Regions from separate parts of the Aeribacillus sp. FSL M8-0254 genome, predicted to be linked through region 2. Evidence: a T-box and tRNA genes for the amino acid it is inferred to sense, from the RefSeq annotation. Region 2 holds a T-box; the other holds one or more tRNA genes.
The links. A T-box is a leader RNA that pairs with one kind of tRNA and senses whether it is charged. The one in region 2 lies ahead of ileS (isoleucine--tRNA ligase), so its partner is inferred to be a tRNA-Ile.
Positions count from the first base shown of each region.

Region 1: it encodes a tRNA-Ile, which carries the amino acid that the T-box ahead of ileS (isoleucine--tRNA ligase) is inferred to sense. The anticodon was not compared.

Region 1 is NZ_JBBOZY010000001.1:2,606,643-2,623,416, reverse strand. It holds gene NSQ44_RS12740 (MFS transporter) at 30-1,244, shown strand; gene NSQ44_RS12735 (methyl-accepting chemotaxis protein) at 1,322-3,019, shown strand; gene NSQ44_RS12730 (DUF1189 domain-containing protein) at 3,070-3,852, opposite strand; gene NSQ44_RS12725 (Na/Pi cotransporter family protein) at 4,215-5,846, shown strand; gene NSQ44_RS12720 (DUF456 domain-containing protein) at 5,903-6,385, shown strand; tRNA gene NSQ44_RS12715 (tRNA-Ile) at 6,442-6,515, shown strand; gene sodA (superoxide dismutase SodA) at 6,654-7,262, shown strand; gene NSQ44_RS12705 (MFS transporter) at 7,474-8,754, shown strand; gene NSQ44_RS12700 (PstS family phosphate ABC transporter substrate-binding protein) at 8,916-9,902, shown strand; gene pstC (phosphate ABC transporter permease subunit PstC) at 9,976-10,917, shown strand; gene pstA (phosphate ABC transporter permease PstA) at 10,919-11,797, shown strand; gene pstB (phosphate ABC transporter ATP-binding protein PstB) at 11,882-12,673, shown strand; gene phoU (phosphate signaling complex protein PhoU) at 12,715-13,368, shown strand; one part of gene NSQ44_RS12675 (IS630-like element ISBs2 family transposase) at 13,616-14,119, shown strand; one part of gene NSQ44_RS12675 (IS630-like element ISBs2 family transposase) at 14,122-14,661, shown strand; gene NSQ44_RS12670 (endolytic transglycosylase MltG) at 15,049-15,594, opposite strand; gene NSQ44_RS12665 (DUF6115 domain-containing protein) at 15,591-15,956, opposite strand; gene rpmG (50S ribosomal protein L33) at 16,176-16,325, shown strand; gene NSQ44_RS12655 (5-formyltetrahydrofolate cyclo-ligase) at 16,393-16,774, shown strand, end outside.
Region 2 is NZ_JBBOZY010000001.1:2,304,357-2,321,130, reverse strand. It holds gene NSQ44_RS11170 (YggT family protein) at 1-149, shown strand, start outside; gene NSQ44_RS11165 (YlmH family RNA-binding protein) at 228-1,004, shown strand; gene NSQ44_RS11160 (DivIVA domain-containing protein) at 1,100-1,609, shown strand; T-box leader at 1,661-1,885, shown strand; gene ileS (isoleucine--tRNA ligase) at 1,938-4,712, shown strand; gene NSQ44_RS11150 (molecular chaperone DnaK) at 5,013-5,303, shown strand; gene lspA (signal peptidase II) at 5,413-5,874, shown strand; gene NSQ44_RS11140 (RluA family pseudouridine synthase) at 5,878-6,792, shown strand; gene pyrR (bifunctional pyr operon transcriptional regulator/uracil phosphoribosyltransferase PyrR) at 6,956-7,501, shown strand; gene NSQ44_RS11130 (IS110 family transposase) at 7,741-8,985, opposite strand; gene NSQ44_RS11125 (solute carrier family 23 protein) at 9,290-10,585, shown strand; gene NSQ44_RS11120 (aspartate carbamoyltransferase catalytic subunit) at 10,740-11,654, shown strand; gene NSQ44_RS11115 (dihydroorotase) at 11,638-12,915, shown strand; gene NSQ44_RS11110 (carbamoyl phosphate synthase small subunit) at 12,917-14,008, shown strand; gene carB (carbamoyl-phosphate synthase large subunit) at 14,001-16,774, shown strand, end outside.

The sequences.
Region 1 (16,774 bases), 300 kb from region 2:
GAAATTCGAGTAAACGAAGGGAGATAAATATGAGAGAGCATATCATCATTATGTTATTAGGGATGCTTCCGTTTATGATGGTGCTAGGAAATTCGATGCTGATCCCGATATTGCCGGAATTTGGACAAGCGCTTGAAATTACAGCTGCACAGACGAGCTTTATTTTAAGCATATTTAATATACCTGCAGCGATCATCATCCCAATCGTAGGTTTCCTTTCCGACCGTTACGACCGAAAAACATTTATTTTATGGTCGCTTTTATTGCTGATCATAGGGGGGGCTATCTGTTTTTTCAGCGGTTTTGTCAACAAATCTATTGCTTTTTGGACATTGTTAGCTGGACGTTTGGTGCAAGGGCTTGGCACAGGAGGAATATCGTCTCTAGCCATGTCATTAGCAGGAGACATGTTTACGGGCGAAAAACGGGATCGAGCTCTTGCCGTTTTAGAAGTGTTCAACGGAACTGCAAAAGTAGCCGCTCCCATTTTAGGGGCTTTGTTAGCCCTTGTAGCATGGTATTTTCCATTCATTCTTTTCCCTATTATTGGAACTCTCTTGCTTTTTTTCATTCTTTTTTTTATAAAGACTTCTCCATCAGGCGAGGAAAAAATATCGCTTCACGAATATGTGCAAAGAATAGCTGATGTGTTAAAGGTGCAAAAAGCGCGATTGTTATCTCTTTACCTGTATGGCGGTACAAGTATGTTTTTGCTTTTTGGGCTACTGTATTATTTAGCCTATTTAATTGAAGAGTTATATCATATCGATGGATTCTTTAAAGGATTTGTATACTCTTTTCCGTTAGGCGCATTATCTATATCGTCTTATTGGACAGGAAAGCGATTAGACTATGAAAAAAACCGTTTTCTTTTTTTATTGGTAGGGATGTTCATGACGTTTTTATCATTTTTCAGTTTTTTGATTTTTCAACAGTTTTCGCTATTTTTGTTTTTTATCACTATTTCATTTGGCGGCTTAGGTTTTGTGCTGCCGGTTATTAATTCGTTGATCATATCAAGTGTTGATGATGCAGAAAGAGGGATTGTAGTTAGCTTATACGGGATGGCGCGCTTTTTAGGGGTTGCGCTCGGACCGGTTGTTTTTAGCTTGTGGATTGGCAATGAACAGTTGTTGTTTAAGCTTTTATTTTTTATGTTGTCGCTCGTTCAATGTTTACTCCTATACGTATTTAAAAATAATTGGAAAATAGTATGTAGCAAAATGTGGAGGAATTTACAATAAAAATAAAAAAACTTTAAATTCCCTTAATAATCTTTTGTCATAATGCTGTTAAGCTTATAAAGGGGGAAATCATAATAGTGAAAAATAAGAGAAAGAACATGTCGATAGGAGAGCGAATACCTCTATCTGTAAGATTGATTTTGTTTGCGCTCATACTTCTTATTAGTTCGATAACTGTTGTCGGTTATACTGCTTACCAAAAAGCAAGTGAAACAACTTTTAATTTGATAGAGGATCGATTAAAAAGGGAAGTATATATGACAGAGATTGCTGCCAGCAATCTTCTGTATGCTTATGTAAATAGCTCTGATGATTTTTTCGAAAGATTTGATAAAGAAGTCGTTCAAAGGCAATCCTCCCAGCTGATTCAGGACGGTTTAAATGCTGACTTTTTTTTCGTTCGAAATGAAAAGGCCACACCATTTTCAGTTAGCGTTAAAACAAAAACTCAAATCCCAGCTGAAATTGTAAAGGAAATAACGAAAAAAAATAGCGGAATTATTCATAAATCTTTCAATGGACAAGATTATACGTTGGCTTTTAAAGAAATGCAGGAATTGAAAGGAATTTTTTTGCTTGCCGTTCCGACAGAAAGTTTTATAAAGCCTGTGCATGAACTAGCTTACAGTACAATCTGGATTGGAATAATCAGCGTCCTTTTTATGATGGGAATTTTGTTTTTAGCTGTCAGAAGTATGACAAAACCGTTGACGATTTTGAGGGAAAAAATGAGGAAAATGCGTGAAGGAGATATTCAGCTTGATTTAAACATAAATACAAATCTTCCAGAAATCCTTTCGCTCATCAAAAGCTTTAAGCAATTGGCAGGCTATTTGGGGATGATGATTCAAAGGATTAATACCACGACAGAAAATTTGTTTTCGACAGGCCGGAAGCTTAAACACTCTTCTGATGACGTATTAACATTACATACAAATCTTGTTGAAGCGATTGAAATGGTAAAAAACGGTGCGCAGCAAACAGCTTCAAGCTCTGAAGAAAGCGCAAAAGTATTTCATTCCATGAAAAATACAGTTCAAACTGTGCTGGAGAGAATAGAGCGCCTTTTCTCAAGCGCACAAGGCATGAACCGATCAGCCAACACGGGAGAACAAAATATGAGACAGATGATCGAATCGTTAAATCGCTTTGAAAAAGAGTGCAAAACTATGTCTAAAACGATCCAAAGTGTTCGAGATCATTCGACGGCGATTGAAAAGGTTGTGGAAATGATATATGCAATATCTGAGAAAACAAAGCTATTGTCATTAAATGCAACAATTGAAGCAGCAAGAGCTGGAGAAGAAGGCAAAGGATTTGCCATCGTTGCTGAGGAAGTCCGAAAATTGGCTGAACAGTCATCCAAAGCGACGGAAGACATAGCACAGTCTGTAAAAATGATGGATGATATTTCTCAGAGCGCTTATCGGCAGTTTAAGCTAATTTTGGAGCTTGTGCAAAACCATTTAGAAGTTGCAGATAAATCGCGGCTTTCATTTGATCAACTAGTAGATGAGATTGGAAAAGTGAATGAAATATTGTCTGAAACAAGACACAGCTTACATACTTTAGATGATTGGCTCCCTAAAATGGAGCAATCTGCTGAAAATTTTTTATCAGTCTCTCAAGAAACGTTCGCCAGTGCAGAGCAAATGCAATCTGTCGCAAAAGTACAGATGGAACAAATTCGCGAAACCCATGCTATTGGACTAACTTTAATGGAACTGTCCGAATCTCTAAAGTCCACTACAAACAAATTTCAGTTTAAATCATAGTGTTAATAACCCCTTAAGGCAGAGTTGGAAATTCTGCCTTAAGGGGTTTTTTATGCAGCTTTTATTGGTTGTTTCGGGCTCGGGATTTCTTTTAATACAAGATATAAAACAGTTATATGTACAAACCAGTTTATATAAAGAGCAAAGGATATATCGATGAGAAAAAAGTTCATAATGGCAAAAAACACGGTTGCAAGCGTGACACTGTAGGCTGAAATAGTCCAAAGCTGTTTAAAATTTAATCTTTTTCCCATCCTCTTTTTAAACAACAGCCCGACAATAGCTAAAAACGTAATTTCCACAAATTTAGAAGTGGCTGACATCGCAAATAGTGTGACAGATATCACGGGAATGATAATCGGAGCAACTTCAGACAGCTGTTTGATGGCAGATTGCAAATCCTCTTTTGTTATCTCTGTTTCCTGAAAAAAGTTATACTCGAGCTGCTGCATTGTGCCATTGGAAACGAAAACAAATTCATTCGATAAGATGCCGATGACGTTTTCCTGCCATTTCAAGTCATCCCTTGTGAAAGTTCCTTTTGGGTCAAAAATAATTGTATATTGACCATGCTTTGCTTCCACAACCGCATTTTCCTCGGATTTTAAAGTTCCGTTATGAATGGTGAATTCAGGGATTTTTTCATTTATCGTTTGGTCAAGCCCGTTTATAGCATTTACAATAGCTAAGTTTAAATATATGCAATTGGGCAGGGCGGCAAGAAAGGCCAATAAAAATCCATAAAGAATGGGTTTGCCGATTTTTTGAAATCTAGTAAGAGCGATTGTTTTTGGAGAGTATATGCTTTTAAAAAGGAGGACAAATAAATTCATTGAACGAAACACTTCCTTTTATAACATTTCTATTTGATTGTACCAATGAAACAAAAATAATGAAAATAAGTTATATAGGCGATTCGGCAATAAGAATAACAATTGTGAACAAAATGTAAAATTTTTTTGTTAAATTTAAAATATAAAAGTAACATGTGTGGGAGGAACATGTTAAAAATTAATTTTATTTGCGGGGCATATCGACTTCATCCATTATTATTGATAGAAGCTGCAGGAGCCTGCACCGATTGCAAAATAAAAAAATTGGATTTGAAGGAATTTGGTAATGGGAAATATAAACGTTTCTTTTTCAAAAATGATTCAACTGTTAATACATTTGGAAAAATAAGGAGGTGAAACGAGTGGATGTAGATGTTCAAAAAATATTATTTGAATTTCTTGGCGGGATTGGAATTTTTTTATTTGCGATTAAAAGTATGGGAGAAGGTATGCAAAAATTCTCCGGAGATAAATTACGAGATATTTTGGATAAGTTTACGACAAACCCTATTATGGGTATTTTTGCTGGAATGTTTGTGACAATGTTAATTCAATCGAGCAGCGGTACAACTGTTTTAACGGTTGGTCTCGTTTCTGCCGGCTTCATGAGCTTAAAGCAAGCAATAGGCGTGATCATGGGAGCAAATATCGGAACGACTGTTACGGCATTTATTATCGGATTCGATATCGAAGCTTATGCCTTGCCAATTTTATTTATAGGTTCTGTTCTTTTATTTTTTTCTAAAAACAAAAAAATAAACAGCATCGGGCAGGTGATCTTTGGATTTGGCGCTTTGTTTTTTGGGCTTGAATTGATGGGAGACGGCATGAAGCCGTTAAGATCATTAGAAATTTTTCATGACTTGACTGTCAGCATAAGTGCAAATCCGCTGCTTGGCGTTGTAATTGGAACCGTTTTTACAATCATCGTTCAAAGTTCAAGTGCGACGATTGGGATTTTGCAAATGATGTTTTCACAAGGGTTAATTGATCTCAACGCTGCGCTGCCTTTATTATTCGGTGATAATATCGGAACAACCATCACAGCAGTTTTGGCATCAATTGGAGCATCGATTGCTGCCAAACGGGCTGCTTTGACGCATGTAATGTTTAATTTAATCGGAACGGCAATTTTTCTAATTATTTTACCAATTTTCAAATATTTTATCGAATCATTGCAAGCTCATTTGTATTTAAATCCTGAAATGACCATTGCCTTTGCTCATGGAATATTTAATGTTGTCAATACGATCGTTCAAGCGCCGTTCATCGGTGCATTTGCACTGCTTGTCACAAAAGTTATACCTGGTGAAGATTTAGCGATAGAGTATAAAGCGAAGCATTTGGATCCAATTTTTATTGAACAGTCACCAACCATTGCTTTAGGGCAAGCGAAGGAAGAACTGCTTCGGATGGGTCAATATGCATCATTAGGGCTAGAGGAAACAAGACAATTTTTGATGACAAATCAGCAGAAGCACGCACAAATGGCGATGCAGCTTGAAGAGGCGATCAATAATTTAGATAGGAAAATAACAGATTATCTCGTATTGATTTCTGGAAAAGATATGTCGCAAAATGATTCACGCCGACATTCCATTTTAATGGATACTGTTCGAGATATTGAACGAATCGGCGACCATTTTGAAAATATAGTGGAGCTTATTGATTATAAAAATAATAATAAAGTCACCATTACTGAGCAAGCATTGGAAGATTTATTGGAAATGTTTGAAATTACCTTGCAAAATGTGAAGGATGCGATCGACGCTTTAGATGATAACGATGTTGTATTAGCAAAAAAAGTATTGAAATCTGAAGAAAAAATCGATAGAATGGAACGCACTTTACGCAAAAAACATATTATCCGCATTAATGAAGGGATTTGTACCGGACAAGGCGGAATAGTATATGTAGATATTATCAGCAACTTAGAACGAATTGGCGACCACTCGGTGAATATTGCGGAAGCTGTTTTAGGATACCGTCAATAATCGTTTCAAGTGGATTAAATTGTTCATTGATTTACAATTTATAGGAGGATAAGCAAATGGATGTAATCATTTGGATTTTGATCATTGCTCTTTTTATCTTATCTTTTGTCGGGCTGCTTTTCCCCATTTTACCGTCAGCGTTATTGATTGTAGCAGCCTTTTTTATCTATGGAATTAGTTTTAGCTTCAGCCAGTTAACCATTTCATTTTGGGTTGTTGAAAGTATGTTCATCATTCTTTTATTCCTATCGGATTATTTGGCAAATATGGTAGGAGTTAAACGGTTTGGTGGAAGTAAAGCAGCCGGATGGGGAAGTACGATTGGTTTAATTGCCGGGCCATTTATCATCCCGTTTGTTGGCATTATTTTAGGACCTTTTTTAGGGGCTGTTGCGGCAGAGCTTCTCGTACACCGCAAAACATTTAGCGAGGCTGTAAAGGTTGGAGTCGGTTCTTTATTGGGGTTGTTGGCGAGCACAGTAGCAAAAGGGCTGATTCAGCTATTGATGATCATTCATTTTCTTTATACAATATTCTAAATTAGCCATTGACTTCAATAGCTATTTAGTGATAATTTACTTATGTGTTTGAAAAAGGACCCTTAGCTCAGCTGGTTAGAGCAGACGGCTCATAACCGTCCGGTCGCAGGTTCGAATCCTGCAGGGTCCATAAAATTAGTCGAATAATGTAACCGTTTTTTTAATTGCACATTAATTGCATCATTTTAATAAGTTTGGTAATCTGAATATGAAAGCTTCAAGGCAGAAAGCATTTAGTACATATTAATCATTAAGGAGGAGATTCATTATGGCTTATGAATTACCTAAATTGCCATACGACTATGATGCATTGGAACCTCATATTGACAAAGAAACAATGACGATTCACCACACAAAACATCATAACACATATGTGACGAACTTGAACGCTGCTTTGGAAGGTCAAACTGAACTTTTATCTAAAAGTGTAGAAGACTTAATCTCTAATTTAGACGCTGTTCCTGAATCTGTTCGTACAGCTGTTCGAAATAATGGTGGAGGGCATGCAAATCACAGCTTGTTCTGGACCATCCTCTCACCGAATGGAGGCGGCGAGCCAACTGGAGAATTAGCAGAAGCAATTAACAAAAAATTTGGAAGTTTTGAAGCTTTTAAAGAAGAATTTGCTAAAGCTGCTGCTGGTCGTTTTGGCTCCGGCTGGGCATGGTTGGTTGTAAACAACGGCGAGCTTGAAATTACAAGCACTCCAAACCAAGACAATCCTCTTATGGAAGGGAAAACTCCAATTTTAGGCCTTGATGTTTGGGAGCATGCTTATTACTTAAAATACCAAAACCGTCGTCCTGAATATATTGCAGCGTTTTGGAATGTTGTGAATTGGGACGAAGTAGCAAAACGCTACAGCGCTGCAAAATAAACTGTTACAAGAGGCTGAGATATTCGAATCTCAGCCTTTTTTATGTATTTTTAAAAAATTTATTGAATGAAGCTGACATTCATTAGAGTTTCAGCAGTTTCTATGACTTTTCTCGAGTTTAATCACTGAAAGGTAACGAAAACACCTTTCTTTATACATAACTCCCCTTTAGCTAGGAAAAATAGTAGTAGCAAGTAAAGGGGAGTTTTATATGATAAATGTCAAAAAATGGATTGGATCAAGAAAAACAGACCATGATTTCATGCTGCTGTTGATGATCGGCGGTTTTTATTCATTAAGCATTGCACTTTCGAATACGTTCGTAAATGTTTATTTATGGAAACAGTCAGGGGAATTGATTGATTTAGGATTATACAATTTATTTATTGTCATTTTTCAGCCGCTTGCTTTCATTATTGCTGGGAAAGTATCCAAAAAAATTGATCGAGTCGTTGTACTTCGCCTAGGAGTGTCGTTTTTAGCCGCATTTTTTCTAACCGTTTTAGTTTTAAAAGATCAAGCTGTCAACTACATGTATTTGTTAGGTGCAATCATTGGCATCGGCTACGGTTTTTATTGGCTGGCCTTTAATGTGTTGACATTTGAAATTACTGAACCGGAAACACGGGACTTTTTTAATGGCTTTCTTGGGATATTAACTTCCCTTTCAGGGATGATTGGACCGATGTTAGCCGGTCTGATTATTTCAAGACTTACAAATACTATTGGGTATAAAGTGATTTTTGCAGTTTCGTTAATGTTATTTACTGTTGCTGTCATGTTGAGCTTCTTTTTTACGTCTAGAAAAGCTCATGGAGATTACATTTTATTGAAAATCATTCAAGAAAGAAAAAGAAATAAAAATTGGCGATTAATTACAAACGCTCATGTGTTTCAAGGATTGCGTGAAGGAACATTTACATTTTTCATTAATGTGTTTGTATACATCGTGACCAAAAGTGAGATGGCTTTAGGTACATTTAGTTTTCTAAATTCTTTCGTAGCCTTTTTCACTTATATTGTGGCTTCTCGGTGGATTACGAAAAAAATGAGGAAAAAAGCTATTCTAGCCGGCGGGCTTATGCTATACTTTTCCTTGTTTCTCATTTTATTTCAAATTTCCTATGAAAGATTGTTAATATATGCTATTGCAATCGGAATTGCCTATCCAATTTTGCTTGTTCCGTACTCTTCGATCACGTATGATGTGATTGGAAAAGGGTGGAATATTGCGCAAGCAAGGATCGAATATATTGTTGTTCGAGAAATTTTTTTAAATGCAGGAAGAATCCTATCGATCCTCTTTTTTATTTTTACAGTTGCTTTGACAAATGAAACAAAAACCATTCCTTTTTTATTGCTCTTAATAGGTTCAGGCCATGCGTTCATATATCTGTTTGTTAAACAAATTAGGCTGAAAGAAAGCAACCGCCTGTTAAAACAAGAAAAGCGCATACACAGGCCAAATCTAGCGGATGGAGAGAAGGGATAAAATAAATGAGGAATGCCGTTTACGCAGCATCATCTGTTTTTTATACACACAAAAAACAAGCTTTACAAAAGCTTTACATTCTATTAAAACTTGTTTAATACTTGAAAGTTAATCTTATATACGTAAGATGAGATCACGAAATAATAGGGGGAAGTAACCGAATGAAAAATTTTAAATTTTTGGCGTCATCCATTATGATCAGTTCTGTATTAGCTTTTACAGCAGCCTGCGGTAATTCGGATGATGCAAACACAAATAGTTCAAACTCCGGACAGCAATCATCTTCAGAAAGCGGATCAAGCGAGCAAAAATTAGAAGGTGAAATCGCTATTGATGGATCATCAACTGTTGGTCCGATAATGGAAGCTGTTTCTGAAGAATTTTCTGCAGAACATCCTGATGTAAAAGCTCCAATTGGAATTTCAGGAACAGGCGGAGGCTTTGAAAAATTTACAGCTGGTGAAACTGATATTTCTAACGCATCTCGCCCAATTAAAGACGAAGAGAAAAAAGTTGCTGAAGAAAATGGAATTGAATATACAGAATTCAAAATTGCTTTTGACGGCTTATCCGTCGTTGTAAACAAAGAAAATGACTGGGTTGACAAACTTACGATTGAAGATTTAGCAAAAATTTGGAAAGGCGAGCCGAAAAAATGGTCTGACATTAACCCTGAGTGGCCGGATGAACAAATTAAATATTTCTCGCCTGGTACAGATTCCGGTACGTATGATTATTTTGATGAAGTTGTTTTAGGCGGCGAACCGATCGTAAAAGATGCGACATTGTCCGAAGACGATAACGTACTTGTAAAAGGAGTCGCTAACGATAAAAATGCAATAGGTTATTTCGGCTATGCATACTATTTAGAAAATAAAGACCAGTTGAAAGTTGTACCGATTGTAAACTCTAAAGGGGAAGCAGTCGAGCCGACAAATGAAACAATAGAAAAAGGAACTTATGAACCGCTTTCCCGTCCACTGTTCATTTATGTAAACAACAAATCATTAAAAGAGAAGCCGCAAGTGTATGAATACGTGAAATATGCTTTAGAAAACGCAGGGGAATTATCAGAGGAAGTTGGCTATGTTAAACTTCCGCAAGAGCAATATGATGAGCAGTTAAAAACGCTTGAAGGTTTAAAATAAAAATAAATAGACTGGTTGGATGAGAAGCATCCTTGCTTCTCATCTTCCTATGGGCATGAAAGGGGTTTTCATGATGGCTTTATCTGCAGGAAAATCGGTTCGGGAATTGATCAAAGAGAAAAAATCAAAAAAATCGATGCACGATTTTATAGAAAAATTGGTCCCAGCCGCTTTATTTGTTGCAGCAGCTATTTCCATCTTAACAACAATCGGAATTATTGTTACTCTTGCTACAGAAACAATAATATTTTTTTCGCGGGTTTCTTTTTTTGAATTTATCACTGAAAAAGAATGGTATCCGTTTTTAAAAGATGATGCCTCATATGGAATCATGGCTCTCGTTTCTGGCACGCTGTTAGTAACGGTTATAGCCATGATTGTTGCACTTCCAGTCGGTCTTGCATCTGCTATTTTTTTGAGTGAGTATGCGTCAGATCGGACAAGAAGGATTATCAAACCGATTTTAGAAGTTTTAGCAGGAATTCCAACTATTGTATACGGTTTTTTTGCTCTGACGTTTGTTACTCCTCTCTTGCAAAAGATAATCCCTGATATTGGCTTTTTCAACGCATTAAGCCCGGGCATTGTTGTTGGAATTATGATTATTCCGATGATTGCATCCCTTTCAGAAGATGCGATGAGCTCTGTCCCGAATTCCATTCGAGAAGGCGCACTTGCTTTAGGTGCGACAAAATTTGAGGTGGCTTTAAAAGTAGTGCTTCCTGCTGCCACATCGGGAGTCGTTGCCTCGTTCGTACTAGGGATTTCCCGTGCGATTGGCGAAACAATGATTGTCACGTTAGCTGGAGGAGCTACTCCAAAATTAACGTTTGATCCAACTGAATCTATTCAAACGATGACGGCTTATATTGTTCAAGTGAGCACGGGCGATGCGGGATACGGAACAACAATCTATTACAGCATTTATGCTGTTGGTGCCACGCTTTTTGTCTTTACAATGCTGATGAATTTATTAGCTCAATTTATCTCGCGCCGATTCAGGGAGGAATATTAACATGAAGTACATTGATCAAACGGTTGTCCAAAAAATGATGGGCAAAAGGACTTTAAAAAATCGTTTTTTTCAAACGCTGTTTTTTGTATCTACCATCTTCGCTTTAGTAGTTCTTGCCATCCTGTTATATCGGATATTCACTCAAGGAATTAGTTATGTAACACCGGAGTTTTTCCAAAATTTTGCCTCAAGGAGAGCTTCTGCTTCAGGAATAAAAGCGGCTTTGATCGGCTCGATCTGGGTTATGGGAGTGGTCATTCCAATTTCCCTCCTGCTTGGTGTAGGAACAGCTATTTATTTGGAGGAATATGCGAAAAAAAATAAACTTACAAATTTTATTCAGGCGAATATTTCGAATTTGGCGGGTGTCCCATCTATCGTCTTTGGTTTGTTGGGGCTTACAGTATTTGTTCGGGCGATGGATTTAGGTAGAAGTATTTTGGCAGGCGGCTTAACGATGAGTTTATTAATATTGCCAGTTATTGTCGTGGCGGCTCAAGAAGCGATCCGTTCGGTTCCGAAAGAGTTACGTGAAGCTTCTTATGGAATGGGAGCAACGAAATGGCAAACAATTTATCGAATTGTTTTACCTGCTGCAATTCCTGGAATTCTTACCGGAAGCATTTTAGCTTTTTCACGAGCTATTGGAGAAACAGCCCCTCTTCTTGTGGCGGGTGCATTTGTATTTGTTAACTATTTACCAGAGAATTTATTAAGCTCCTATACGGTTATGCCGATTCAAATTTACAATTGGGCGTCGCGACCTCAAGCAGAATTTCAAAATGTAGCAGCTGCCGGAATCATTGTGTTGTTTATTTTCTTAATAGTAATGAATTCGGTTGCGGTGTTGATTCGAAACAAATTTCAAAAGCGTTATTAAATGGGTTTTCCTAAAAGGATGAAGGAGGTTTTTATTTTGGCAATTACTGAATTGAAAAAAACTGAACTGAAAAAAGAACAAGAAATTGTTTATAAACAAAATAGCGAAGACAAGAATGAAAAGAAAATTGTCTATAAAACGAACGGCTTAAATTTATGGTACGGTGATGATCAAGCTTTAAAAAATATTGATTTGGACATTTATGAAAATGAAGTGACGGCAATCATTGGACCTTCTGGATGCGGAAAGTCGACTTATATCAAAACATTGAATCGAATGGTGGAGCTGATTCCATCCGTTCGGATCAACGGAGAAATATTGTATCGCGGAAGAAATATATTTGATAAATCTTATCGTGTTGAAGAGCTGCGCACTCAAGTCGGCATGGTTTTCCAAAAGCCGAACCCGTTCCCGAAATCCATTTATGACAATATTGCGTACGGACCGAGAATACACGGTATCCGAGATAAAAAAATATTGGATGAAATTGTCGAAAAAAGTTTAAGAGGCGCAGCTATATGGGATGAAGTTAAGGATCGATTGAAGGAAAACGCGTATGGCCTGTCAGGCGGTCAGCAGCAGCGTTTATGCATTGCACGTTGTTTAGCAATTGAACCTGATGTGATTTTGATGGACGAACCAACGTCAGCGCTTGATCCGATTTCTACGTTGAAAATTGAGGAATTGGTTCAAGAATTAAAGAAAGATTACAGCATTATTATTGTAACGCATAACATGCAGCAAGCTGCACGTATATCTGATAAAACTGCCTTTTTCTTAAACGGAGAAGTTATCGAATTTGGCGAAACCGACCAAATCTTTTCTAATCCGTCAGATAAGCGGACGGAAGATTATATTACAGGACGCTTCGGATAATAATTGTTTTGAATAACACGGTTCATGTTGGAGGAAAAAAAATGAGAGAAAAATTCGAACTTGACTTGAACACGTTACACACCAAGTTAATTGAAATCGGCAGTTTGACGGAAGTTGCATTAGGCAAATCAATCCGCGCATTAGAAAAGCAGGATATCGATTTGGCTATTGAAGTATTAGAGCAAGATGTGAATGTCGATCAGCTCGAAGAGGAAATTAATGACTTTGCAATTCTTTTAATTGCAAAGCAGCAGCCCGTTGCGATTGATCTAAGAAGAATCATTGTTTCCATTAAAATAGCTGCTGATATCGAACGAATGGCAGATAACGCAGTCAACATCGCAAAATCAGCAATTCGAATTGGAAATGAACCGCTTATAAAACCGCTTGAACAAATCACAAAAATGCACAAGCTGGCATCAGAAATGCTGTCTTTATCGCTGAAAGCTTACCATGAGGAAGATGTTGCATTAGCAAGAAAAATAGCCGAAATAGACGATGAAGTAGATGATTTATATGGTGAAGCAATTAAGGAGCTTTTGCAAATTATTCCTGAGAACTTAGAGTATATGAATCAAATTACCCAGCTCTCTCTTGTAGCAAGATTTATTGAACGTACTGCTGACCATGCGACGAATATCGCGGAAAATGTTTTATATTTAGTTAAAGGCCGCCATTATGCTTTAAATGATTAAAGGTTTGCCGTTTTCAGGCAAACCTTTTTTATATAAATAAAATCGCTATGTTATTCGTAAATGGTTTCGCGATACTAAAAAGCCCCTCCTAGTGCTAAAATAAATTTTGGTTCGCCACCCAAATTTATCTAGATAGGAAGGGAACTTTTTATGTCTTTTGATTTAAATATATAAATTGAAATAAAGGTTTTCTCCCGTTCCACGGCGAATAAATACAAAGAGAAAATAGGGGAACGGAGAGAAAACTATGATGCCAAATCACAAAGACGAGATCGAAAAGTTGTCCACTGCCATGAAAGAAGCAAAAAGTAAACGAGCATATGAACGCTACCAAGCGATTTATCTTCATTTGCAGGGATATACCAAAGGAGAAATCGCAACGATTATTGGTCGATCCAAGAAAACTATTTATAACTATATTCATGCCTACGCCCAGCGCGGTCTTGATGGACTGGAGATGAAATACTCACCTGGCGCCCCACGTCGATTGACCCCTGAGCAGGAAAAAGAGCTGGCTTTGATCATTGAACATCAGCTCCCCGTAGATGTGGGATTCGAAGCAAAATATAATTGGACGCTTGCGATAATCGCTGAACTCATTCAACAAAAGTGGGGGCCAACATACACGCTTCGCGGAACAAGTGACATTCTGCATCGGTTAGGGCTAAGCTATACGAAACCGACCTATACACTAGCCAATGCCGATGAAGAGAAACAAAAAGAATTCGTCGAAATCACCTTCCCTGAAGTAAAAAAAAACTGGTAGATGGGAACATCGCCCATGTCCTCTTTCAAGATGAGTCGATGATTCGTGATTACCAAGCGATTCAAAAAACATGGTTTGTCAAAGGAAAACAACGAATCATTCCGACGTTTGGAAAACATCAAGGGCTGAAGCTGATTGGCACGTTGAACTACGAAACAGGGGAAGTGTTTTGCATCGAAGAAGAACGCTATGACGCGGAAACATTTCTTCGATTTCTTCAACTTGTGTTAGAACGCTATCCCACAGGCAAAATAGTGATGATTTTAGATAACGCTCGAATTCACCATGCCAAACTCATTCAGCCATTTTTAAAAGAACACGAAGATCGGTTAGAGCTCGTCTTTTTGCCACCATACAGTCCGCAATTGAACTTGATTGAAGGGCTATGGAAATGGCTGAAATCAGACGTGATTTACAACGTGTTCTATTCGAGTGTGCAAGAAATTAGAAAGAATGTCCAAGCCTTTATTCAGCGAATCAACCAGAAACCAGAACAAACGATCGATCGTTTGTGTGTTCAGTTGTAAATCTTTAATTCAACTTATATAGTTTATCGAATATAAAATGGAATTGTAAGTATTATATCGTGTCTATGTCTGAAATATAAGAGACAAGTGTTATGGAAAAATTTCGGGCAGAGCATAGGGCAATTTTGTGAAAGAAAAGGCATGGAATTTTGGTGGGCTTATTGATTAAAAAAAAAGACAATTTAAAAGCCGAGAAAAGCACAAAATTGAGGCTGGGACAATGATCTTGGAATGACAATAATCAACACGGTCGGGAATGGGAGAAAAATGATAAGGGCAATCTTTTTGTGGTTCTGAACTTCACCATTTTGAGTTTTGAAAAACTTCCTTTTTTTACAAACGGCTGGTTTCAAACCTTATTTATAAAAAAACGGATCGCAGCCCCTTTTATCTTGTAAGGGCTTCTGCGATCTCGTAGTAGCTCATCCCTTTTTTTACTTCAAAAGTTCCAATTTGTACACGCTTATGATAATCGTGTTTAATTAAGTATTGATTAAATTTGGAGGCGGAATCAATAATGCCCGATTGTTCAAGTATTTTTGATACGTCGCTTGTCGTCATGCCTTCTTTAATATTTACTTTTACAGGTTTTACCTCAGTTTGTTGGTTATTGTTCTTTTGTTCTTGGTTTTGATTTTGTGTATTTTGGTTTTGTGCATTTTGATTTTGCTGCTTCTGCTGCTGTTCATTTTGTTGAGGTGTTTTATTCAGATTTTTTACTTTTGTATCTTTGTAAGAAAGAAATTCTTCATATTCTTTATTGGATACAGCAATTTTATTATTTTGAGCTAAATACTCGTTAACTGATTTGTCCGTCAACTCTTTTTCAGCCACAACCTTTTGATCATAGTTCCCTAAATAAAAAGTGAGGGTCAAAATTGAGGTGGAAACGATCATCCCTGCTGAGAATGCTTGTAAAATTCGTTTATTCATGATAGTTCCCTCTTATTTTGTTCGATTATTAGCTTTACTTCATCGGTTGTGGCATTTTCCGATTTTGCAATTTCAGCAATTGACATGCCTTGCTGATATTTTGATAGAATTTTGTTTTTCGTGTAATAATCAAAGTGTATAACGGACTGTGTGTCTTGCGAAACAGGCTTTGTGTTTGTTCCTTGCAGCAATTCTTCTTCCAATACCCTCATTTTCTTTTTCATTTTGTATATTTCTTGCATCGCAGAAACGGATAAATGCTCAACTTCTTGTTCCAACTCTTTTATATCGTCACGCTGAGTATAAGCAATTCCTAATAAAGCAATGCTGACAAGGAAAAGAATAATAATCACAATTTCCATGCATCTCACCTTCCATTAGTTGTCCCTTTATTGTTATATCATATATTTTAATAGAACAAAACGGCTTTTAACGAAATTTCATGTTAACTTAAAAAAAATGTAATTTGAAACGACTTGAAACTTTGTGTTCAAAAATAAACATAATGTAGATTTTACAATGCAAAAATGATATTATATAAAAGTCTGAATTTGAACATGAAATAGTTTGGAGGGAAAGATATGCGTGTAAATATTACTCTTGCTTGCACAGAATGCGGCGATAGAAATTATATCTCTACAAAAAATAAACGTACAAACACAGAACGTATCGAATTGAAAAAATATTGTCCAAGATGCAAAAGTCATGCTTTGCATCGTGAAACGAAGTAAAAGCAGTGGGAAGATATTTCCTGCTGTTTTTTTATTATAAAAAAGGTAAATGGGAGGAATTTTTAAGTTGGAAAAAAAATTTGAAATCAGAAATGAAGTGAAACGGATGTTAAAAAACATGGGGCATGAATTTCATGCGGAATGGTCAAACAAAATTGCTGAAACTCTTTTTGAAACAGACTATTGGCAGGAGGCGAATACCATTGGCCTTACAGTATCCAAAGACTTCGAGGTCGATACAAAAAGTTTATTTTTTCGCTGCTGGCAGGAAAAGAAAAAAACAGCTGTGCCTAAATGCGACCCAAATATAAAAGAAATGGAGTTCAGGGAAATAAAATCGTTTGATCAATTAGAGAATGTTTATTTAGATTTACAGGAGCCGATCTTTGAGCAAACAACACTCATAACGCCAAAAGAAATTGACTTGCTCATCGTCCCTGGCATCTGCT
Region 2 (16,774 bases):
TTTTAGCGGCTATATGTGAGCCTTATTTAGAACCGTTTAGAAGAATCATTCCTCCATTAGGGATGATTGATGTATCTCCTATTGTTGCATTGATTGCCCTGCATTTTGCAGATTATGGGCTATATGCTCTTTTTAGTATGATTTCATAAAATTCATTCGCCGATTGACATTCGAATTGTTTTGTATGCCAATCGGCTCTTTTCATATCATAATTGGAGTTGTCTCTTATGGAGAGTGTTTATCAACATTTTCGCAAAGAAGAAAGGGAGTTCATTGACAAAGTCTTTGGATGGAAACAAATTGTGACTGAGCAATATCGGCCAAAATTGACCGATTTTTTAGATCCGCGGGAACAGAAAATCATTAAGACATTGATCGGTGAAAATCCGGATGTTCACGTGCAATTTTTCGGAGGCTATAAAAATGCTGAAAGAAAGCGGGCTTTTTTTTACCCTGACTATATTCAACCGACATTAGATGATTTTTCAATGTTCGCATTTGAAATCATGTTCCCGAAAAAATTCGTGACATTATCACATCGCGAAGTGCTTGGATCGCTTATGTCGCTCGGCTTAAAACGGAGCAAGTTCGGCGACATTATCATTCATGATGAAACGGTGCAAGTCATGGTTGCGCAAGAAATTGCCAATTTCCTGCAGCTGAACTGGAATAAAATTGGAAAGATTTCCGTTCGTTTGAAACAGATTCCATTCGAAGATGTGTTTTCTCATGAAGAAGAAATGGATATTTCTTTGATCACCGTTTCTTCGCTTCGGCTCGATGCTGTTCTAGCAAATGTTTATCACCAATCTCGGCAAAAAATAAAATCGCTTATTGAAAATAGTCTCGTCAAAGTCAATTGGAAAATTGTTGAGGATGCTCATTTTGAAATTGCGGAAGATGATGTGTTATCTGTCCGAGGATTCGGAAGAAGCAAAGTTTTGGCAATTGAAGGGAAAACAAGAAAAGATAAGTGGCGCATTAAGATCGGAATACAAAAATAATATTACAAATGGAAAGATTTTTGCCCATTCTGTCGAAAAATCGTTTATAATTGGATTAGTGTTTTGCGAAAAACATACATATGGAGGTGGAATTTGTGCCTTTAACCCCGCTGGATATTCATAACAAGGAATTTACAAAAGGCTTTCGCGGCTATGATGAAGATGAAGTAAATGAGTTTTTAGATCAAGTGATTAAAGATTATGAAATGGTCATCCGCGAAAAGAAAGAATTGGAATTAAAGGTGAAGGAATTAACCGAGAAGCTGAATCACTTTACAAATATAGAAGAAACGTTAAATAAATCGATTTTAGTTGCGCAGGAAGCTGCGGAAGATGTGAAAAGAAACGCTCAAAAGGAAGCGAAGCTGATCATTAAAGAAGCGGAAAAAAATGCTGACAGAATCATCAATGAAGCACTTGCTAAATCGCATAAAATTGCAATGGAAATCGAAGAGATGAAAAAGCAGTCAAAAGTATTCCGCACCCGTTTTCAAATGCTCATCGAAGCACAGCTTGATCTGCTAAAAAATGATGATTGGGATCACTTAATGGAATACAATGTCGAGCCAATCTTAGGAGAAGAAGCGGAAGAACCGAAAGTATAACTTGACTTTTTTGTTCGTGTTTTCATATAATACGAAAATAAAACGGAATATGACAAAACAATGAGAGGGACAGTAGTCCTTTCAAGCCCTTTATGACAGCGAACCGGGGACGGTGGAAGCCCGGGTAAAGGCGAAAGGATGAACATCACCCTTGAGTCCATAGCTGAAACATGCTAGTAGGCTGTGGCGGCCAAGTCCGTTATGTTTATGAGTGGATGTGCATGACTTGTGCGCATCTAAAAGGGTGGTACCGCGAGATTCCTCCTCGTCCCTTAGGGATGAGGAGTTTTTTTATTTTAGTGAACAAATATTATGTGGAGGAATGGGAATGGATTATAAAGAGACGTTACGAATGCCGAAAACAGACTTTCCAATGAGAGGAAACCTTCCGAAAAAAGAACCTGAGATCCAGAAAAAATGGGAAGAGATGGATATTTATGAAAAAGTGCAGGAGCGCACGAAAGGACGGCCTCTTTTCATATTACATGATGGTCCGCCGTTCGCAAACGGGGATATTCATATGGGGCATGCCTTAAACAAAATTTTAAAAGACATTATTGTCCGTTATAAATCCATGAGCGGATATTGCGCACCGTATGTTCCAGGATGGGATACGCACGGTCTGCCAATTGAAACAGCACTTTTGAAGAAACAAAAAATCAATCGAAAAGAGATGGATGTCGCGCAATTTCGAAAACATTGCGAGCAATATGCATGGGAGCAAATTGAGCGCCAGCGCGTGCAATTTAAACGCCTTGGAATTCGAGGCGACTGGAAAAATCCATATGTCACCTTGAAACCAGAATATGAAGCTCAGCAAATTCGCGTCTTTGGAGAAATGGCAAAAAAGGGATATATTTATAAAGGCTTGAAGCCGGTTTATTGGTCTCCATCGAGCGAATCTGCCTTGGCAGAGGCGGAAATTGAATATTATGACAAACGCTCGCCTTCTATTTATGTTGCATTTGAAATAAAGGACGGGAAAAATGTATTAACAGATGGAGAAAAAATCGTCATTTGGACGACTACTCCGTGGACTATCCCTGCAAACTTAGGAATTGCTGTTCATCCTGATTTGGAATATTCTGTAGTGAAGGTTGGAGCTGACAAGTTTGTGATCGCATCTGCTCTGCTCGAAGAAGTGGCAAAAGAGCTGGACTGGACAGAATATGAAGTAGTGAAATCGTTTAAAGGCAAAGAGCTGGAATATGTGGTTGCGAAACACCCGTTCTATGACCGCGATTCATTAGTGATCCTTGGCGAACATGTAACGACCGACGCTGGTACAGGATGCGTCCATACAGCGCCAGGCCATGGGGAAGACGATTTTGTCGTCGGACAAAAATATAACCTAGGCGTATTATGTCCTGTCGACGAAAGAGGGTACATGACAGAAGAAGCTCCAGGGTTCGAAGGATTGTTTTATGATGACGCAAATAAAAAAATAACGGAAAAATTAGAAGAAGTAGGAGCATTGCTAAAGCTTTCATTTATTACGCACTCGTATCCACATGACTGGCGGACAAAGAAACCAACAATTTTCAGAGCAACAGCGCAATGGTTTGCGTCCATTAAAGATTTTCGAGACGAATTGCTGCAAGCAATTAAAGAAACGAAATGGATCCCTAATTGGGGAGAAATTCGCATTCATAACATGATCCGCGATCGAAGCGATTGGTGTATTTCCCGTCAGCGGGCATGGGGCGTGCCAATTCCAGTGTTTTATGGTGAAAATGGGGAGCCGATCATAACAGATGAAACGATTGAACATGTGGCAAAACTGTTCCGCGAGCACGGCTCGAACGTTTGGTTTGAACGTGAAGCAAAAGACCTGCTTCCAGAAGGATTTACACACCCTTCAAGCCCGAACGGCATTTTTACGAAAGAAACAGACATTATGGACGTTTGGTTCGATTCGGGCTCTTCTCATCAAGCAGTTTTAGTTGAACGGGAAGATTTGCAGCGTCCTGCTGATCTTTATTTAGAAGGCTCTGACCAATATCGCGGCTGGTTTAATTCATCGCTGTCTACAGCAGTTGCTGTCACCGGAAAAGCTCCATATAAAGGCGTTTTAAGCCATGGATTTGCGCTGGACGGCGAAGGACGGAAAATGAGCAAATCGTTAGGAAATGTTGTTGTTCCTGCCAAAGTGACGGAACAGTTTGGAGCAGATATTCTTCGTCTATGGGTAGCATCAGTTGATTATCAATCGGATGTTCGCGTCTCTGATGCAATCTTAAAACAAGTATCTGAAGTATATCGGAAAATTCGCAACACGTACCGTTTCTTGTTAGGAAATTTGTTTGATTTTGATCCAAATCAGCATCGTGTTTCTGTAGAAAAATTAAGAGAAGTGGATCGCTATATTCTCATTAAACTGAATAAACTAATTGCCAAAGTGCGAAAAGCATATGAAGAATATGATTTTGCATCCATCTATCATGACGTTCACAATTTCTGTACGATTGAGCTAAGCTCATTTTATCTTGATTTTGCAAAAGACATTCTGTATATTGAGGCTGCTGACAGCCATAATCGACGCTCTATCCAAACGGTTTTATATGAAGCGCTTCTTGCTCTTGTAAAGCTGATGACACCGATTTTGCCACATACAACAGAAGAAGTATGGGGACATATTGAATCAGTTGAAGAAAAGAGCGTACAGCTTGTCGATATGCCGGAAGCTGTAGAGATTGAAGGCAGCAAAGAGATTCAAGCGAAATGGGATCAGTTTATGTCAGTTCGAGATGATGTATTAAAGGCCTTGGAAATTGCCCGAAATGAAAAAGTGATCGGCAAATCGTTAAATGCTGCTCTCATCCTTTATCCGAACGAAGAAATAAAAGAATTGTTCAATTCAATACAAGAGGACTTAAAACAGCTGTTTATTGTTTCCCAGTTAGAAATTGCCGGTGATTACAAAGATGCTCCAGAAGAAGCGCAAACATTTGATAGCATCAAAATAATTGTGAAGCAAGCGGATGGTGAGACTTGTGAAAGATGTTGGGTTGTTTCAACAGATATAGGCACAGATCATGACCATCCGACATTGTGCAAAAGATGTGCAAGCATTGTGAAAGATCACTACAGCCATTTAGCATAGTTTTATCAGCTCCCTGTGCAAACAGGGAGTTTTTTCATTTAGCAATGCTTCCTCATAAAGAAGTGTGTTAAAAGAACGATCTTTCATTGAAATCCGTCATAGTCAATTGGAAAAGTTTTCTCGGATGCTTTTTCAAAAATGAATACTTTGCTCAAAATTGAAAGAAGAATTCAGCTTTTTAGCTTTTAAAGTGTGAATCATTTCCAAGCCGCTATTTATGTGTGTGGAAAAACTTGAATGTGATAGGAGGCAGTACGGCGGTTACAATATAAATACAAAACAGACGAGGGGGTTTTAATAATGAATCCGCTCGATCAAATCAAAGACGAATTAACGTTAATGAAGAACGAACTTAATGCGCGGCTCGCCAAAAGTCAATTGGATGACCCGATTTTTATCCGGGATGTAAAAAATGAGCTCAACGATGTTGAACTTGCATTGGAAAAAATGGAATATGGACTTTATGGCATATGTGAAGAAACATTGCAAAAATTGCCGCTCGAACAATTGGCACAAATTCCGACAGCCAGAACGATTCATGATTTTCTCAATATGAAATCATATTTAAAAAAAACACTAGAATATCATTAAGAAGTGAAGTGAACAAGCTTCACTTTTTTGCTTGTTCCCCTTCTTTACTGTTTGTCAAAAAATGTGCTAAAATTTGATGGAAACTTGCCAGTGAGTGGAGGAACGCAGTGTGCTTAAATATTTGATTACATTATTTGTCATCGCTCTCGACCAATGGACAAAATGGCTGATCGTAAAAAATATGGAAATTGGCGAAAGCATTGAAATTATCAACGGATTTTTATACATAACGTCTCACCGCAATAAAGGAGCGGCCTGGGGAATATTGCAAAACCAGATGGTGTTCTTTTATGTGGTTACCATTATTGTTGTCGTAGCGATTATTTATTATATGCAAAAATATGCGAAACAAAATGCAATGCTGGGGGTTGCTCTCAGCTTAATGCTCGGCGGAGCGATTGGGAATTTTATTGACCGCCTTTTCCGCAAAGAGGTGGTGGACTTTATCCATACATATATTTTTGGTTATAATTTTCCAATTTTTAATATTGCCGATTCATCTTTAACAATCGGTGTTATTTTACTTTTCATATATTTTCTGTTTTTTGAAGAAAAAAAGCAAAAGGAGTAGAAAATGGAGCAATTTACTTTTGTTGTGACGGAAAAAGAGGAACATGAACGAATAGATAAATTGTTGGCCAATAAAGATGAGAATTGGTCAAGAACGTTGGTCCAAAATTGGATCAAGGACGGGGTTGTTTCAGTAAATGAAAAATCGGTGAAGGCCAATTACAAGTGCCAAATTGGTGATGTCATCACTGTATCTGTTCCAGAACCGGAAGAGCTGGATGTCAAGCCTGAGCCGATGGAGCTTGATATATACTATGAGGATGAAGACGTCATCGTTGTCAATAAACCGCGTGGGATGGTCGTCCATCCAGCGCCGGGACACACTTCAGGAACACTTGTGAACGGCCTTTTATATCATTGTAAAGATTTGTCCGGAATTAACGGAGTCCTTCGTCCGGGAATTGTTCACCGTATTGATAAAGATACTTCAGGTTTATTAATGGTTGCCAAAAATGATTACGCTCATGAATCATTAGCAAATCAATTAATGGAAAAGAGGGTTGAAAGGAGATATAAGGCGATTGTACACGGGGTAATTCCGCACGATCATGCCACAATTGATGCTCCGATCGGCAGGGATCCAAAGGATCGGCAAAAAATGACGGTAACAAAAACAAACAGTAAAGAAGCTGTCACCCATTTTCATGTGCTGGAACGATTTTCGGATTATACATATATTGAATGTCGGCTGGAAACCGGGAGAACGCATCAAATCCGCGTCCATATGAAATATATCGGTTTTCCGCTAGCCGGCGATCCAAAATATGGACCGAAAAAAACACTTCCGATTCATGGACAGGCTCTTCATGCAGGCGTACTTGGTTTTGAGCATCCAAGAACAAAAGAGTTTTTGAAGTTTGAAGCACCGCTCCCGGAAGAATTCGAAAAGATTTTGCAAATGTTAAGAAATGATCGTTGACATTTACGAGCTGCTCTGTCATAATACGTTTAGACAATACAGCATCCTTTAACTGCAGTCCCGTGAGGCTGAGAAGGAATCGTATGGCAATAGGTGAGCTATGCACAAAACCTCTCATCCTCAGGATGAGAGGTTTTTTTAACCGAAATTTGAGGTGATGAGCATGCCGGAAAAAGCGGTTGTTTTAGATGAGCAGGCGATCAGAAGGGCGCTAACTAGAATAGCCCACGAAATTATCGAACACAATAAAGGTATAGACAATTGTGTTTTGCTCGGAATCAAGACAAGGGGAATTTATCTAGCCAAACGTCTTGCAAAAAGAATAGAGGACATTGAAGGAAAAGAGATACCTGTCGGCAACCTTGACATTACTTTTTACCGGGATGATTTAACACAAAAAACAGAAAGCGGCGAACCGCTCGTTAAAGGTTCAGATATCCCGATCGATATTAACAATCGAAAAGTCATTTTAGTAGACGATGTCCTTTACACGGGAAGAACGGTACGGGCAGCGATGGATGCCATTGTTGACTACGGCAGGCCAGCGCAAATCCAGCTCGCTGTACTTGTTGACCGCGGCCATCGCGAACTGCCGATCCGAGCGGATTATGTCGGGAAAAACATACCTACTTCAAAATCAGAAAAAATTGTTGTACAGCTTTTGGAAGTAGATGAAAAAGAAAAAGTATCCATTTATGAAAATGAATAGATGTCCCTTTTAATAGCAGTCCCGTGAGGCTGCAAAGGGGTTCGAAAGGTGTATACGCTATTTGTATGCACTTTGACAAAACCTCTTTGTGCCTCATCGGCCAAAGAGGTTTTTTTATGCAAATTCCATAAGGAGGAAAAGTCTGAAATAAATACTTTGGGTTCCAAGTAATAAAAATAGGCATAGCAAAACAAGCCATCCATCGATGACTTTATTGGAAATATTTGGTTGATTGATCATCAAGTTGTAACTGCCGTCACTCGAAAACCTTGACTTTTAGCTAATAAAATCGCTTGTTCTACCGTGATCTCACGGTTTACTGGAAGAACGTCTGATTTTTTATATAATTCTGGATTATACGGCTCTTTCTTTTTGAGAATGTTGTATATAGCTGTTAACAGCATTCGGGCAATTGCAATAATTGCTCGTTTGTGACCACGACGTTTTTTAAGTTTTAAGTAGCGGTTTCGAATTTCGGGATGCTTTTCACTTTTGACCACAGCAGTTGCACACTGTACCAAAAGAGGCTTGATGTAGCAGCCAGCTCTCGAAATTCTTACTGACTTTTTCTTGCCGGCACTCTCGTTATTCGTGGGTGTTAGTCCTGCCCAGGAACATAAATGCTTAGCTGTCGGAAACACGTCCATATTAACACCTATTTCCGAAACCACGGCAATGGCGGAAAAAATGTTCTTAAAGGACGGAACAGTTAAGATTAAGTTGATTTCTTCTGTGTAGGACTCGGCAAGAGAAAGGATAATTTTTTCAAGATCTGCTTTACGAGATTGAAGATCTTCATAGTGCTGTTTAATGACCTTTAATTTATCAGCCTGTTCCGGTGTAATATATCCGTCTATGGCGAGTTCCAAATCAGAAAGTTTCTTCTTCATGGAACCGTGAATTAAAGGTTCTATGTCAAAAGTGGTATCCAAGGGATTCCCTAAAATCTTGTCAATAATGTTCATGGAGCTTTTACCGAAGGTATCCGAAACAACATTTCCAAGTTGAATATTAGATACAGTTAAACAGTTCTGAAGACGATTCTTCTCACTCGACATAAAATTAGTCAATTTAAAACGATAACGCATAAGGTCACGAAGCTGTCTGATAGCCAGCGGTGGCATAAAGCTTCCAGCTACTAGATCATGCTTAAATAAATCGGCAATCCATTTGGCATCTTTTTTATCAGTTTTTTTACCACGGATAGCCTTAACATATTTTGGATGTGCAAGAGTAATGTTACAGGAATCCTCTAGAACATTAAACACGGGAATCCAGTATTTCCCGGTAGATTCCATACAAACATCCTTACAGTTATTTTCACAAAGCCATTGTGACAGCTCTTTCAATCCTTTTGTATAGGTAGAAAAGCGATGGCGTTTGTAAGTAGTGACACCTTTGTTGGTAGAAGCAATACAGGCAACAACAAAGGTTTTGTGGACATCAATCCCACAGCATATTGGATAAACAATCTTTAATCCCATAGGGATAACTCCTTTCACGTTATTAAAGGGATAGACAGCATTGACTGATTGCCCAGCAATAAACGAGTAGTTGTTTATACAAAGATAAGTCTGCGTGCTCGAAGTCACACTTATTTGTGCTTGGAAAGGCAATCTACACATATAAACATGCGGTCACCCTGCAACCAGAGTGGCCCACTCACCTCCGCGTGATTTGTAGTTGACTGTTATCCCTATGACTTTAGAATAATAAAAATAACGCCGGTGGCACAATTGTTTCATTACGTTTTGTGCCTTGAGCGAAGCGAAAGGAATGGGTATAAACATGAAAAGAAATATTATACTAGATGTTCATGATAAACCTGATTTTATCACATGGCTCGCCTTAAGCTTCCAACATTTATTTGCCATGTTTGGAGCAACGATTCTCGTACCGTTTTTAGTCAAAATTGATCCTTCTGTTGCCTTGATTTCCAGCGGTCTCGGCACACTCGCATTTATTTTGATAACAAAAGGAAAAGTGCCGGCATATGTCGGCTCCTCCTTTGCCTTCATCACACCGTTAATTGCGGCTAAAGCTGCCGGCGGTGTAGGAGCGGCGATGATCGGCAGCTTTTTGGCAGGCTTAGTTTACGGGGTTGTCGCGCTTATCATCAAACAGACAGGATATAAATGGATTATGAAATTACTGCCAACTGTTGTCGTCGGTCCAGTAATTATGGTAATCGGACTTGGCCTTGCATCAACAGCTGTGAGTATGGCCATGAACGATCCTAAAGGACATTACAGCTTGCTTCACTTTTCAGCAGGCCTTGTTACACTTCTGATCACCATTATAACAATGGCATTTTTTAAAGGATTTTTTAACCTAATCCCTGTATTAATCGGAATTTTCGGCGGATATGTATACTCGCTTATAATCGGTATTGTCGACTTTCAAAAAGTGGCGGAAGCCAAATGGTTTCAGCTCCCGAACTTTATCATTCCATTTGTTGATTATACACCTCACATTACATCTGAAATCATTCTGCTGATGGTTCCAGTCGCAGTGGTGACATTATCCGAGCATATCGGTCACCAAATGCTGTTAAGCCAAGTAATCGGAAAAGATTTAATCAAAGACCCTGGACTTACCCGTTCCATTCTCGGCGACGGAGCGGCAACCATGATTGCATCTTTTATCGGTGGACCGCCAAACACGACATATGGTGAAAATATCGGCGTATTGGCGATTACAAGGATTTACAGCGTTTATGTCATTGCCGGTGCAGCTCTATTTGCAATCTTGTTTGGCTTTATTGGAAAAATATCCGCCTTGATCAGTTCGATTCCAACTTCAGTAATGGGAGGCGTTTCAATACTGCTCTTCGGGATCATCGCATCTTCAGGATTAAGAATGATGATTGAGCATAAAGTTGATCTGAACGAAAAAAGAAACTTAATCATCACCTCCGTCATTTTAGTAATAGGAATTGGCGAAGCGATGATTAAGTTCGGGGAAAGCTTTGAGTTACACGGAATGGCATTAGCTGCAATCATTGGCGTCATTTTAAACTTTGTGCTCCCAGGTAAAAAAGAAGAACATATTTTTGACACAAAAGAAGAAGATTCAGTAGTGTAGCAATCACCTTTTAAAAAAGTCCAGAGAGGCTTTCAAGGGTGTGTGGGACAAATCATGCTTCGTCATTTGCTTACACCCTGTCATGCCTTGGCAGGGTTTTTTTTAAAAATTCAAACGTCAATCGCTTTTATTTAAAGGAAAGGGGAAGAAAGCGATGAAACATTTAGTGACAATGAGCACGCTGTCAACTGAAGAGATTATTGCCATTTTGGATGAAGCGGAACGCTTTAAAATGGGAAAACGATGGAAAGCCGGAGAACAGACATTTATCGCCAACTTGTTTTTTGAGCCGAGTACGAGGACGAGGTTTAGTTTTGAAGCTGCTGAAAAAAAACTTGGACTTGACATTTTAAATGTGGATGGAGCTTCATCAAGCATTCAAAAAGGGGAATCGTTGTACGATACTGTAAAAACTTTAGAATCGATCGGTGTCGAGGCGGTCGTCATCCGACATCCCGAGGACCGGTATTTTGACGAGCTTATCGGTCGTGTCCAAGTATCCATATTAAATGCTGGCGATGGGTGCGGACACCATCCAACGCAATGTTTGCTCGATTTGATGACAATTCGTGAAGAGTTTGGGCGTTTTAACGGATTGACGGTTTCCATCATCGGTGACATTCGCCACAGCCGTGTAGCAAGATCTGATGCAGAAGTGCTGACAAGGCTCGGGGCAACCGTATTGTTCTCAGGACCTGAAAAATTTAGGGACGACACCAATCCATACGGTACATACGTATCGATCAATGAAGCAATCGAAATGTCAGATGTTGTGATGCTCTTAAGAATCCAGCATGAACGCCACAGCGAAAAATGGACAGCTGATCAATATTTGGAGCAGTACGGATTGACAAAGGAACGGGAAAAAATGATGAAGGACCATGCGATTATTATGCACCCTGCACCGGTCAACAGAGGAGTTGAAATCGACGGAGATTTAGTAGAGTGCAGCCGGTCGCGAATTTTTAAACAGATGGAAAACGGTGTATTTGTCCGCATGGCAGTTATAAAACATGCGATTGAAAGTAAAGCACAAGGGGGAGAGAAGAAATATGTCCATTCTATTTAAAAATGCGCAATTGTTAACAGAGGAAGGCGAATTGACAAAACGGGATGTTCTTGTGGAAAACGGAATAGTCAAACAAATATCGGAAGAGATAGCTGATGGAGCGGGAGACGTGATCGATTGCAACGGAAAGCTTCTTTCCCATGGATTTATCGATCTTCACGTTCATCTGCGTGAACCGGGTGGAGAAGCGAAAGAGACGATTGCCACCGGCACGCTGGCTGCAGCGAAGGGCGGCTTTACAACCGTTGCCTCCATGCCTAATACGAAGCCGCCTATTGATACGAAAGAAAAAATGATCAATTTACAAAAGCGAATTAAAGAAACAGCAAAGGTTCGCGTTCTTCCTTATGCAGCGATCACACTTGGGCAAAGCGGAAGCGAATTAACGGATTTTGATGCATTAAAAGAGGAAGGTGCTTTTGCCTTTACGGACGATGGCGTAGGTGTCCAGTCGGCCGGCATGATGTTTCAGGCAATGAAAAAAGCGGCGGAGAAAGGATATTCAATTGTCGCGCATTGTGAAGACAATACCCTTATCAACGGCGGATCCTTCCATGATGGAGTTTTTGCAAAAAATCACGGTATATCCGGCATTCCATCTGTATGTGAATCCGTTCAAATTGCAAGAGATGTTCTGTTGGCAGAAGCTAGCGGCTGCCATTACCACGTGTGCCATATTAGTTCAAAAGAATCCGTCAGAGCCGTCAGAGACGCCAAAAAAGCAGGCATCCGCGTGACATGCGAAGTAACCCCGCATCATCTTCTTTTATGTGATGAAGATATTCCGGAGCTTAATCCGAACTTTAAAATGAATCCGCCGCTTAGAGGCAGAGAAGACAAGAAAGCATTAATCGAAGGGCTGTTGGATGGAACAATCGATTTTATTGCTACGGATCATGCGCCTCATACGATGGAGGAGAAATCTTTAGAGGTCGATAAGGCGCCGTTTGGGATTGTCGGGTTGGAAACTGCCTTTCCTCTTTTGTACACATATTTTGTCGAACGGGGCATTTTTACATTGAAACAGCTTGTTGATTGGTTGACGGTAAAGCCTGCTAGAGCTTTTAACTTGGATATGGGGGAATTAAAAGAAGGCATTTCTGCAGATTTGACGCTCATTGATTTACAGGAAGAAAAAAGGATAGATGCCTCAACATTTGCATCAAAAGGAAAAAATACGCCGTTTAACGGCTGGCTTGCAAAAGGCTGGCCTGTTTTAACAATGGTGGACGGCAAAATCGTTTGGAAAAGGGGAGAGTAATATGAAACGGCAATTAGTGCTTGAAAACGGCGCTGTTTTCATCGGCGATGGCTTTGGAAGCGATCGTGACATCATCGGAGAGGTTGTGTTCACAACCGGAATGACAGGCTATCAAGAAACACTTTCAGATCCTTCATATTGCGGACAAATCGTAACGTTTACTTATCCATTGATCGGCAATTACGGCATCAACCGCGACGATTTTGAGACGATCCGCCCGTTCGTGAACGGGATGATTGTGAAGGAAGCCTGTGAAGCTCCCTCCAACTGGAGAAGTTTATATTCAATCAATGATTTTCTCATAGAAAACGATATTCCTGGCATCAGTGGAATCGATACAAGAAGGCTGACTAGAATTATCCGCAACTACGGAACGTTAAAAGGTGCAATCTGTTCAGCTGAGGCGGATCCAAAGCAAGTGGCTGAGAAATTAAGAGAAACGGAACTGCCCCGCAATCAGGTGGAAATTGTATCGACGAAAAGACCTTATCAAAGTCCAGGAAGAGGAAAAAGAGTGGTTGTTGTAGATTTTGGCATGAAGCATGGAATTTTAAGAGAATTAAACAGCCGAAATTGCGACTCGATCGTCGTTCCATATGATACATCTGCGGAGGAAATATTGCGATTGAAGCCTGACGGCGTTTTGCTCACAAACGGACCTGGAGATCCGCAAAACGTTCCAGAAGCAATTGAAATGCTGCGCGATCTTATCGGGAAAACCCCTATCTTTGGAATATGTTTAGGGCATCAGCTGCTCGCTTTAGCATGCGGTGCGAAAACAGAAAAATTAAAATTCGGCCACCGCGGCTCAAACCATCCAGTAAAGGATTTAAAAACTGGGAAAGTGTATATGACTTCCCAAAATCACGGCTATGCTGTAAGCATCGAATCCATTAGGAATACAGAGCTTGAAGTAACACATGTTGCACTGAACGACGGAACAGTTGAAGGATTGAGACATCGCGTGCATCCTGCTTTCGCTGTTCAATACCATCCGGAAGCATCGCCGGGACCTGAGGATGCCAATCCTTTGTTTGATCAATTTATCGAGCTGATGGAAAAGACTGCTCAAAGGGGGAATCTCAATGCCTAAGCGGAAAGATATTCAGAAAATTTTAGTTATCGGGTCAGGACCGATTATTATCGGACAAGCGGCGGAGTTTGACTATTCGGGAACACAGGCGTGCTTAGCATTGAAGGAGGAAGGATATGAGGTTGTTCTTGTCAACTCGAACCCAGCGACAATTATGACGGATACGGAAATTGCCGACAAAGTGTATATGGAGCCGCTCACGCCGAGCTTTGTCGCCAAAATCATCCGCAAGGAAAGGCCGGATGCGATCCTGCCGACTCTCGGCGGACAGACTGGACTAAACTTGGCGGTCGAGCTTCATAAAATGGGTGTTTTAGAAGAGTGCGGCGTTGAAATTTTAGGAACTAAGCTTTCAGCCATTCAAAAAGCTGAAGACCGTGAACTGTTCCGCGAGCTTATGAAGGAGCTGAATGAACCGGTGCCGGAAAGCGCCATAATTCATGAGCTTGAAGAAGCGTTTCATTTTGTGGAGCAAGTCGGCTATCCGGTGATCGTTCGGCCTGCATATACACTTGGCGGGACCGGAGGCGGCATTTGTCACGATGAGGAAGAACTGATTGAAATTGTCACAAACGGTCTAAAGCTCAGCCCTGTTCATCAATGTCTGCTCGAAAAAAGCATTGCCGGCTACAAAGAAATCGAATATGAAGTGATGCGGGACTCAAAAGATAATAAAATCGTTGTCTGCAACATGGAAAATATTGACCCCGTCGGCATTCATACAGGCGATTCGATCGTTGTGGCGCCCAGCCAAACGATTTCAGACAGAGAATACCAGCTGCTCAGAAACGTGTCATTAAAAATTATCGGAGCTCTTGGCATCGAAGGCGGATGCAATGTTCAGCTTGCTCTTGATCCGGATAGTTTTCAATATTACGTTATCGAAGTGAACCCGCGGGTTAGCCGCTCATCCGCCCTTGCATCAAAAGCGACAGGATATCCGATTGCGAAACTCGCAGCGAAAATTGCCGTCGGTTTAACGTTAGATGAAATCATCAATCCAGTGACAGGGAAAACATTTGCTTGCTTTGAACCGGCGCTTGATTATGTTGTCACGAAAATACCGCGATGGCCGTTTGATAAATTTGAATCAGCCAACCGTGTGCTTGGCACTCAAATGAAAGCAACCGGTGAAGTCATGGCGATCGGCCGCACGTTTGAAGAATCGTTGTTAAAAGCTGTTCGTTCTCTCGAAGCAAGCGTCTACCATTTAACATTGAAAGAAAACGATGTCTCAGATGAAATGATTGAAAAGCGAATCAAGAAAGCAGGGGATGAACGAATCTTTTACATCGGCGAAGCGCTGAGAAGGGGTTTTTCCGTTGAGCAAATTCATCAATGGAGCAAAATCGACCGCTTTTTCTTGAATAAGATAAACAACATTATCGAATATGAACGAGAACTGAAAAAATCTCCATTTGATGTAAACGTGTTGAGAAAAGCAAAGCAGCTCGGATTTTCTGATCACTTTATCGCTTCGTTATGGAATACAGATGAATCGGAAGTTTATGAGTTTCGGAAAAAACAAGGAATTGTTCCAGTTTACAAAATGGTTGATACGTGTGCAAGCGAGTTTGAATCCGAGACGCCTTACTTTTACGGCACATATGAAGAAGAAAATGAATCGATTGTGACTGAACGAAAAAGTGTTGTCGTGTTAGGTTCAGGACCGATTCGAATCGGGCAGGGCATTGAGTTCGATTATGCAACAGTTCACTCTGTTTGGGCGATTCGCGAAGCAGGATATGAAGCAATCATTATCAATAACAATCCAGAAACGGTGTCAACGGATTTCAGCATTTCCGACAAGCTGTATTTTGAACCGCTGACGATCGAAGATGTCATGCATATTATCGACTTGGAGAAGCCGATTGGCGTTGTCGTCCAATTCGGCGGGCAAACGGCAATCAATTTGGCAGGCAAGCTGGCAAAACGAGGTGTCAAAATATTAGGAACAAGCCTGGAAAATTTAGATCGGGCGGAAGACCGCGACAAGTTCGAACAAGTGCTTGAAGCTTTGGAAATACCACAGCCTGTAGGGAAAACGGCTCTATCCGTCGCTGAAGCGGTGGAAATTGCGGAAGAAATCGGCTATCCGGTGCTTGTCCGTCCTTCCTATGTGCTTGGCGGCCGGGCGATGGAAATTGTCTACCATAAAGAAGAATTGCTCCATTATATGGAACATGCAGTAAAAATTAATCCGGAACATCCTGTTTTAATTGATCAATATTTAACCGGAATAGAAGTGGAAGTTGATGCGATTTCAGACGGTAAACATGTGCTCATTCCGGGCATTATGGAGCATATTGAGCGGGCAGGCGTGCACTCAGGGGACTCGATAGCGGTTTACCCGCCGCAAACGTTATCTGATCAGTTGAAAACAGAACTTGTTGATTATACGATTCGTTTGGCAAAAGGGCTGAATATTGTCGGACTGCTAAACATTCAATTTGTAATTGCTGACGGGCGGGTATACGTATTGGAAGTGAACCCAAGATCAAGCAGAACAGTTCCGTTTTTAAGTAAAATTACCGGAATTCCGATGGCTAAGCTTGCGACAAAGGTGATACTCGGTGCTAGCTTGCCGGAACTCGGTGTGAAAACAGGGCTTGCAAAAGAGGCGAAAGGTGTATTTGTGAAGGTGCCGGTATTTTCATTTGCGAAGTTGCGCCGTGTAGACATTACGCTTGGACCAGAAATGAAATCAACTGGGGAAGTAATCGGAAAGGATGCCACCTTTGAAAAGGCTCTTTATAAAGGCTTTGT